3 regions of the Luteipulveratus mongoliensis genome follow, and region 1 is predicted to be linked to each of the others. Evidence: riboswitches for the same ligand, from Rfam matches in the RefSeq annotation. Region 1 holds a riboswitch; each other region holds the start of a gene.
The links. Region 1 has a riboswitch for cobalamin ahead of cobN (cobaltochelatase subunit CobN). Riboswitches for the same ligand answer to the same signal wherever they lie in the genome.
Positions count from the first base shown of each region.

Region 2: linked by a shared signal. The riboswitch ahead of VV02_RS17025 (SCO2322 family protein) and the one ahead of cobN (cobaltochelatase subunit CobN) in region 1 are both predicted to bind cobalamin.
Region 3: linked by a shared signal. The riboswitch ahead of VV02_RS04420 (ribonucleoside-diphosphate reductase subunit alpha) and the one ahead of cobN (cobaltochelatase subunit CobN) in region 1 are both predicted to bind cobalamin.

Region 1 is NZ_CP011112.1:4,475,040-4,477,234, forward strand. It holds gene VV02_RS21240 (precorrin-8X methylmutase) at 1-239, opposite strand, end outside; gene VV02_RS21245 (hypothetical protein) at 236-1,102, opposite strand; cobalamin riboswitch at 1,102-1,243, shown strand; gene cobN (cobaltochelatase subunit CobN) at 1,278-2,195, shown strand, end outside.
Region 2 is NZ_CP011112.1:3,579,231-3,581,425, reverse strand. It holds gene VV02_RS17030 (energy-coupling factor transporter transmembrane component T) at 1-406, opposite strand, end outside; gene VV02_RS17025 (SCO2322 family protein) at 428-1,129, opposite strand; cobalamin riboswitch at 1,211-1,350, opposite strand; gene VV02_RS17020 (hypothetical protein) at 1,351-1,533, opposite strand; gene VV02_RS17015 (NAD(P)-dependent malic enzyme) at 1,594-2,195, shown strand, end outside.
Region 3 is NZ_CP011112.1:953,376-955,570, forward strand. It holds gene VV02_RS04420 (ribonucleoside-diphosphate reductase subunit alpha) at 1-1,012, opposite strand, end outside; cobalamin riboswitch at 1,154-1,370, opposite strand; gene VV02_RS04425 (glycoside hydrolase family 35 protein) at 1,610-2,195, shown strand, end outside.

The DNA of each region.
Region 1 (2,195 bases):
GTCAGGATGGGCGCACCGGCGGCGAGGGCGGTACGCGCGGCGGCTACGAAGTCGTCGGTGATGCGCAGGTCCGCTGCGAGATCGACCTGCCCGGAGGCGTGAATGATCCGGACGGCGACCTTCTCGGCGTCCGCAGGAAGGTGCGCCGCGTCGGCCTCCGCGCGGATCGTCGCGAAGGACTGCCGATAGATCTCGGCCCCATCGGTCTCGTAGTCGTAGCGTCTCGTCGGCGCCTTCACGCGAGCTCCTTCGGCAGATAGTCAAGGTTGTAGAGCACGATGCCGCGCCATGGCGTGATGACGAGTCCCGTGGCGTACGAAGCGATCTCGCGTACTCGGTCAGCCGGGACCGCCCCATCGTGCAGATCAAGGTGGACGGCCCAGCGTCCGTCGTTCTGCCGTATCGGACCGTACGCCGGTGGCTGGCCATCCTGCCGCTCCCACCGGACCGCAGCTCCCAGCTCGACGCCCTGACCGGGCAGCTCCTGGACGTGCCAGGCCGCACTCTCGCCCTCACCACAGACTGCGAGGAAACGATGGGCGCGGTCGATCAGTGTCGCCACGATCTGGTCGACCGCAACCACCGAGTCGGCGCGCTCACCGACCACGATCTGCGCCGAGTCGGGCGCGATGACGACAGCGCCCAGGTCGACCGACGCCGCCGCGATGTCACCCCGCCCGTCGTCCAGCGCGAAGAGGAACTTGCCCGGCAGACCGGCCAGGGCGTCATCCTCCAGCAGCGCTTCGTCGAGGTCCGCGACGACGCCTCGCAGGTCGACGATCCCGCCAGCAAGTCCCGTGAGCGGGGAGCAAGTGATGTTGCGGACGAGGTCGTGTGAGCGCCGCGGCAGCAGGCCGACAGCCTCGATCTCGTCGCTCACGTCAAGGCCCGCCGCGAGCCCACGCAGCTGGACGTTCGCGCGCGAGGTGAGGTGGACGTACCCGTCGCCCTCGCGCTCGGCGATATCGGCGAGCGCTGTCAGGCCAGACGCGCTCACCCGACCGCCAGGCAGTCGTACGCGCAGCAGGTCCCCGTCGTCCGCGCGCCACGGCCGCAGCACGCCAGGGCAGCGGTCGAGGCGGGTGCGAGTCACGGCGGACATGCTCGCACGACCCTCGGGGTAGCCTGAGCGGGCACATCCCTGCGAGACCAGGAACCCGGTGCCATTCCGGGGCGGTTCCGCCACTGTGAAGCCGGCGCCAGCGCCGACCAGCCAGACACTGGCCGCGGGGATCTCCGACCATCACGGGGCGAGAACCCCGCTAAGGAGCTCCTCGATGACGCGCATCCTGCTGCTGTCCACGTCCGACACCGATCTGCTGTCCGCCCGCGCCAGCGGTGCCGACTTCGACCTGGGCAACCCCAGCCGTACGCCGGTCGCCGGCCTCCCCGAGCGTCTCACCTCCGTGGACCTCGTCGTTGTGCGCATCCTCGGCACCGCGCGCACCTGGCAGGACGGGCTGGACGCCATCGCCGCGTCGGGGACACCGACGGTCGTGCTCGGTGGCGAGCAGCTGCCGGACGCCGAGCTGATGTCGCTCTCGACCGTGCCGGTCGGAACGGCGGCCCAGGCTCACCTCTATCTCGCGCAGGGCGGACCCGCCAACCTCACCCAGCTGCACGCCTTCTTGTCGGACACGGTGCTGCTCACCGGCGAGGGCTTCGAGGCACCCGCGGAGATGCCGACCTGGGGCTGGCTCGATCGCAGCCCCGCTGGTCGAGTAGCCACGAGGGACCGCAGCCCCGCTGGTCGAGTAGCCGTGAGGGACCGCAGCCCCGCTGGTCGAGTAGCCGTGAGGGACGAGCGGCGTATCGAGACCACAGACCGTGCACGCATCGGCATCCTGTTCTACCGAGCGCACGAGAGCAGCGGCAACGCCGCCTTTGTGCACGACCTTGCCGACGCCATCGATGCAACGGGCGAGGCCGTCGGGCTGCCGATCTTCTCGTCCTCGCTGCGCAGTGCGCCCGCTGATCTGATCGAGGCGTTCGGCACCCTGGACGCGCTCATCGTCACGGTGCTCGCGGCCGGTGGCAGCAAGCCTGCGACCGCCGGCGCCGGCGAGGACGACGAGGCCTGGGACGTCGCGGCGATGGCGGCCCTGGACATCCCGATCCTGCAGGGCCTGTGCCTGACGTGGTCGCGCGAGGACTGGGCCGAGTCCGACGACGGCCTCTCGCCCATTGACTCGGCC
Region 2 (2,195 bases), 900 kb from region 1:
CACAGATGAGGATCGCGGCGAGCTGGAGACCGTGGTAGACGGCGTCCAGGAAACTCTCGAGCATGACCGGACCGCCGAGCTGCACCCCGGCCATCCAGTCCGGCAGGGGCACCTGCGGCAGGGACAGCATCTCCGTGCGACCGCCGACGCCACTGCCGAGCAGCACGGTCATGGTCACCCGGATGGCGACCGCGACGAGCGCGATGCCCATGAAGATCGCCAGCGTCGTGCTCGCCCCAGTCTCGCGGCGCAGCAGCACGACCCAGCCGACCACAGCCATGAGCACGATCAGGTAGGCCGGGTTCGTCGTACGGGATGCAGCGGCGGCGAGCAGGAGTCCCCACAGCCACCACGCCACGGGATGGAGCAGGCGCGGGGGAGAGAGGCGGTCGGCCAGGCTGGTCACTGCGTGAGAGGCACCGGCTCGTCAGGCCGTCTCGGTACGACGGCGACGCAGCAGGGTGAGGAGCGCACCGAGCAGCAGCAGGACGACGACGCCCGCGACCAGGACGATGGTCATCGTGTTGCTGCTGGACGCCTTGTCCTCCGCCGGCTTGGCCACGGCGATCGTGACCTTGTCGTCGACGGCCTTGGCGGCCGCGCTGACCGTCTTGACCGGACCGCCGCAACCGGTGGCCGGCCAGCTGCCGACCGCGCAGACCATGCCCTTCTCAGTGCGGACTGCCGCGACAGCGGCGAGTACGTCGGCGCCAGTCGCCTTGGTCGGTACCTGTGCGCAGGCGGAGCGTGGCGTGGGCGGGGTGCCGGACTCCGCGTCGGCCGCGCGGCCGAAGTCGATGACGACGCCGACTCGCTTGGTGCCGGACTTGGCAGGCGTATCGGCGCAGACCTGCGCGAAGGTCACGACGCCGCGCGGCATCCGGGTGTCGGTCTCGGAACCGACGGCCCACCGCCAGCCCTCCACGGCGCCATCAGCCGGTGTGACCTGCGCCGGTCCCTTGGGAGCGAACGTCCAGGACGTGCCCTTGAGCTGGTAGTAGCCCCAGAACCGGAACGCGGCCGCAGACGCACGAGGCGCGGTGGCGGTGCCGAACGTGAGGGCGAGCAGGACTCCCAGGGCGACCAGGATCCAGGGCCGGGCGTACGAACGGGACTGACGATGACTCATGAGGACCTCCTGCTGGATCGAGATCGGCAGGAGAGACAAGGTCTCGTGGCCGGCTCGTCCGCACTCCGCGACGGATCAGTAATAGAGCCGAACCTGGCGGGAGGTGCTCCGGCTCGCGTCCGAGGACGCACACGGTTGCGGGACAGCGCCGGGATCTCACCGGCTTCCCCTGTCCGACAGGTGTTCGGTGGCTGAACAGTCCCATCGCACGCCTGAGCTTGTCAAAGGTGGGTCGTTTCGGTGAAGAACCGACATTCTTGACTGATCTTGCAGAATGTCGGTCGGGCAAACATGACAGCGGGCAGAAAGTTGTAGAGATCTTTCCGCTGCTGTGTCATGGTGGCGGGCAGCGCATCACCCTCGCGTCGACCGATCGCCGTACCCGGCAGCAGGTCCAGCAACATCTGTCGGACCACAAGCACCTGCAGCCCGTTCCGATTCGTTCATCCCGAGGTGATCCCCGCATGACCACCGCACTGGCCTCCGAGCCCGGCCCGGACACCAGCGGACCAGTCTTCGCTGCCCATGAGGGCGGCAAGCTGGAGTCCGTCCCCACCAAACCGTTGCGCGACCGCAAGGACCTCGCACTGCTCTACACACCCGGCGTCGCCGACGTGTGCCGAGCCATCGCCCAGGACCCTGACCTCTCGCACCGCTACACGACCCGACGCAACACCGTCGCTGTCATCACCGACGGCACCGCTGTCCTCGGCCTTGGTGACATCGGCCCGGTCGCCGCGCTTCCGGTCATGGAGGGCAAGTCGGTGCTGTTCAAGCACTTCGGTGACGTCGACAGCGTGCCGGTGTGTCTGGAGTCGGGCACGGTCGAAGAGCTGGTCGACGCCATCGCCCGCCTGGCACCGACGTACGGCGGCATCAACCTTGAGGACATCTCGGCCCCGCGCTGCTTCGAGATCGAGCGTCGGCTGCAGGAGCGGCTGGACATCCCGGTGTTCCATGACGACCAGCACGGCACCGCGATCGTCGTGCTGGCCGCGCTGATCAACGCTGCAACGGTGGTCGACAAGCCCCTGGAGTCGCTGCGGGTCGCGATCTCCGGTGCCGG
Region 3 (2,195 bases), 3.5 Mb from region 1:
TGTTGGCGGTGCGGGCGCGGCGATAGGGGTCACCGGCGTTCTGACGCAGGTCGAGGAACTGCGGGAAGTCGAGGTGCCAGTTCTCCATGTAGAAGCAGAGCGCGCCGAACTTCTTGCCGCCGCGAGATACGGCCCGCAGGATCGAGTCGACGGTGTGCATGAACGGGATCGGCCCGGTGGAGCTGGTGTTGTTCGACCGGATCGGCGAGCCCTCCGAGCGGAGCTTGGTGACCGAAAGGCCAATGCCACCAGTGCCTTTGGTGAGCCACATGACGTCGCGCATCGACTTGGCGATGTGCTCCATGTCGTCGTCCATCTGCATGACGAAGCAGTTGGACAGCTGCGGGGTGATCGTCCCCGCGTTGACCAGGGTCGAGCCCGCGGCGAGGTAGTCGAGGCTGGACATCTTCCGATAGAAGCGGATGGCCGCCTGGGTCGGATCCTTCTCGTTGACCGAGAGGCCCATCGAGACCCGCATCCAGAAGTACGCCGGCACCTCCAGCGGCCGCTTCGCCGGACCCGTTGCCATATAACGGTTTCGGAGGGTGATGATGCCGATGTAGCGCAGCCCGTCGTCGAGATGATGGTCCAGCGCTGCGGCCAGCTCTTCCAGGTTGAACGCCGAGGCGAGCCGTGGGTCGAAGAGCCCGTCCTCGACGGCCTCGCGGATGTAGCCGGGAAAGCGTGCCTGGTGCAGCAGCGCGAGCTCGGTCTGCGTCTCGAAGTCGCCGAGTACGTTCTTGTAGATCGTCTTCAGCAGCAGCCGCGAGGCGACCACGTCGAAGTCCGGGTGGTCCTTCACGTTCTGCACGGCCACCTGGATGGCGGCTTCGTCGAGCTGCTCGGTCGTGATGCCGTCGAAGAGCGTGATCTCCAGCTCCGAGGCGATCTGCATCGTCATCGACATCGCGTCGGGCAGGCCCTCGGCGGCACGTTCGATGGCGCGGTTGATGCGGTCGGCGTTGTACGGCTCGCGCGATCCATCGCGCTTGGTGACATGGATGGTCGACATCCGGTCTCGTCCTCCCTCGCGGTCTGTGGTCAGCAGGCCGCGAGCGGTGAGCGGGGGACGAGGCATCGACGGTCGCCAGAGGCGCGACCGACGTACCCGCCCACCAGCCCTCCCACGAGGCCAGCAGACACAGCCGCCCGATGGGGCGGCTGCTTGCTGGCAGGTCTTCGGACTCGCGGGCACGGGCTGGTTGGCCCATCTACTGGCCGTCGCTTCCCAGGCTGTAAGCCCAGTGCGTCATGACGGCTGTCGTTCCCACTCACCGCTGCGGGGCAGTCCCGGACTCACACCGGGTTCCCTCTTACGACGACCTCACATCTGGAACATATGGGGTCGAACCAGCAACATGACCACCATATGTGGGGGTGTTCGCGACACGCTAGCCACAGATGTCGTGGACATCGACCTAAGCCGGTGCTACCCGCACCCCGCCGGTCGAGTGGCCGGAGCGCTAGCGGAGGCGTATCGAGACCCGGTGCGTGCAAGGGAGACTCAAGCGCTCGAGGTTGCCTGGTTTCGACTCGGCTCCGCTGGCTCAACCGACGGACCTGCTACGGTCGTTCAACCGACGGTGCTATAAAAGCAACAGGAGACACGATGCCGCAGATCATCTCGGGCGCGTTCCACTACGCGCGGGTTCACCCTGATCAGTGGCGTCCTCGCCTCGAGCTCTGTCGTGCCATGGGTCTGGACACGATCGAGACCTATGTCCCGTGGAATCTGCACGAGCCGCAGCCCGGCGACTTCCGGTTCGACGGGTTCGCCGACATCGAGGCGTTCCTCGAGCAGGTCGCGACCGCCGGTCTCCAGGCGATCGTGCGGCCAGGCCCGTACATCTGCGCCGAGTGGGACAACGGTGGGCTCCCCGCGTGGCTGACCGGCACGCCAGATATCCACATCCGCACGGCCGACTCGACCTATCTCGAGGCCGTCGACCGATGGTTCGACGAGCTCATCCCGCGCATCGCGGCCCGCCAGGTCACGAGAGGCGGCAACGTGACAATGCTGCAGATCGAGAACGAATATGGCTCGTACGGCAGCGATCTGGCCTATCTCACTCACCTCCGTGATGGACTGCGGGCGCGCGGTATCGACGTCCCGCTGTTCACCTCCGACGGTCCTGGCGATCACATGCTCACCGGCGGCACGATCGACGGTGCGGCGGCGACCGTGAACTTCGGCA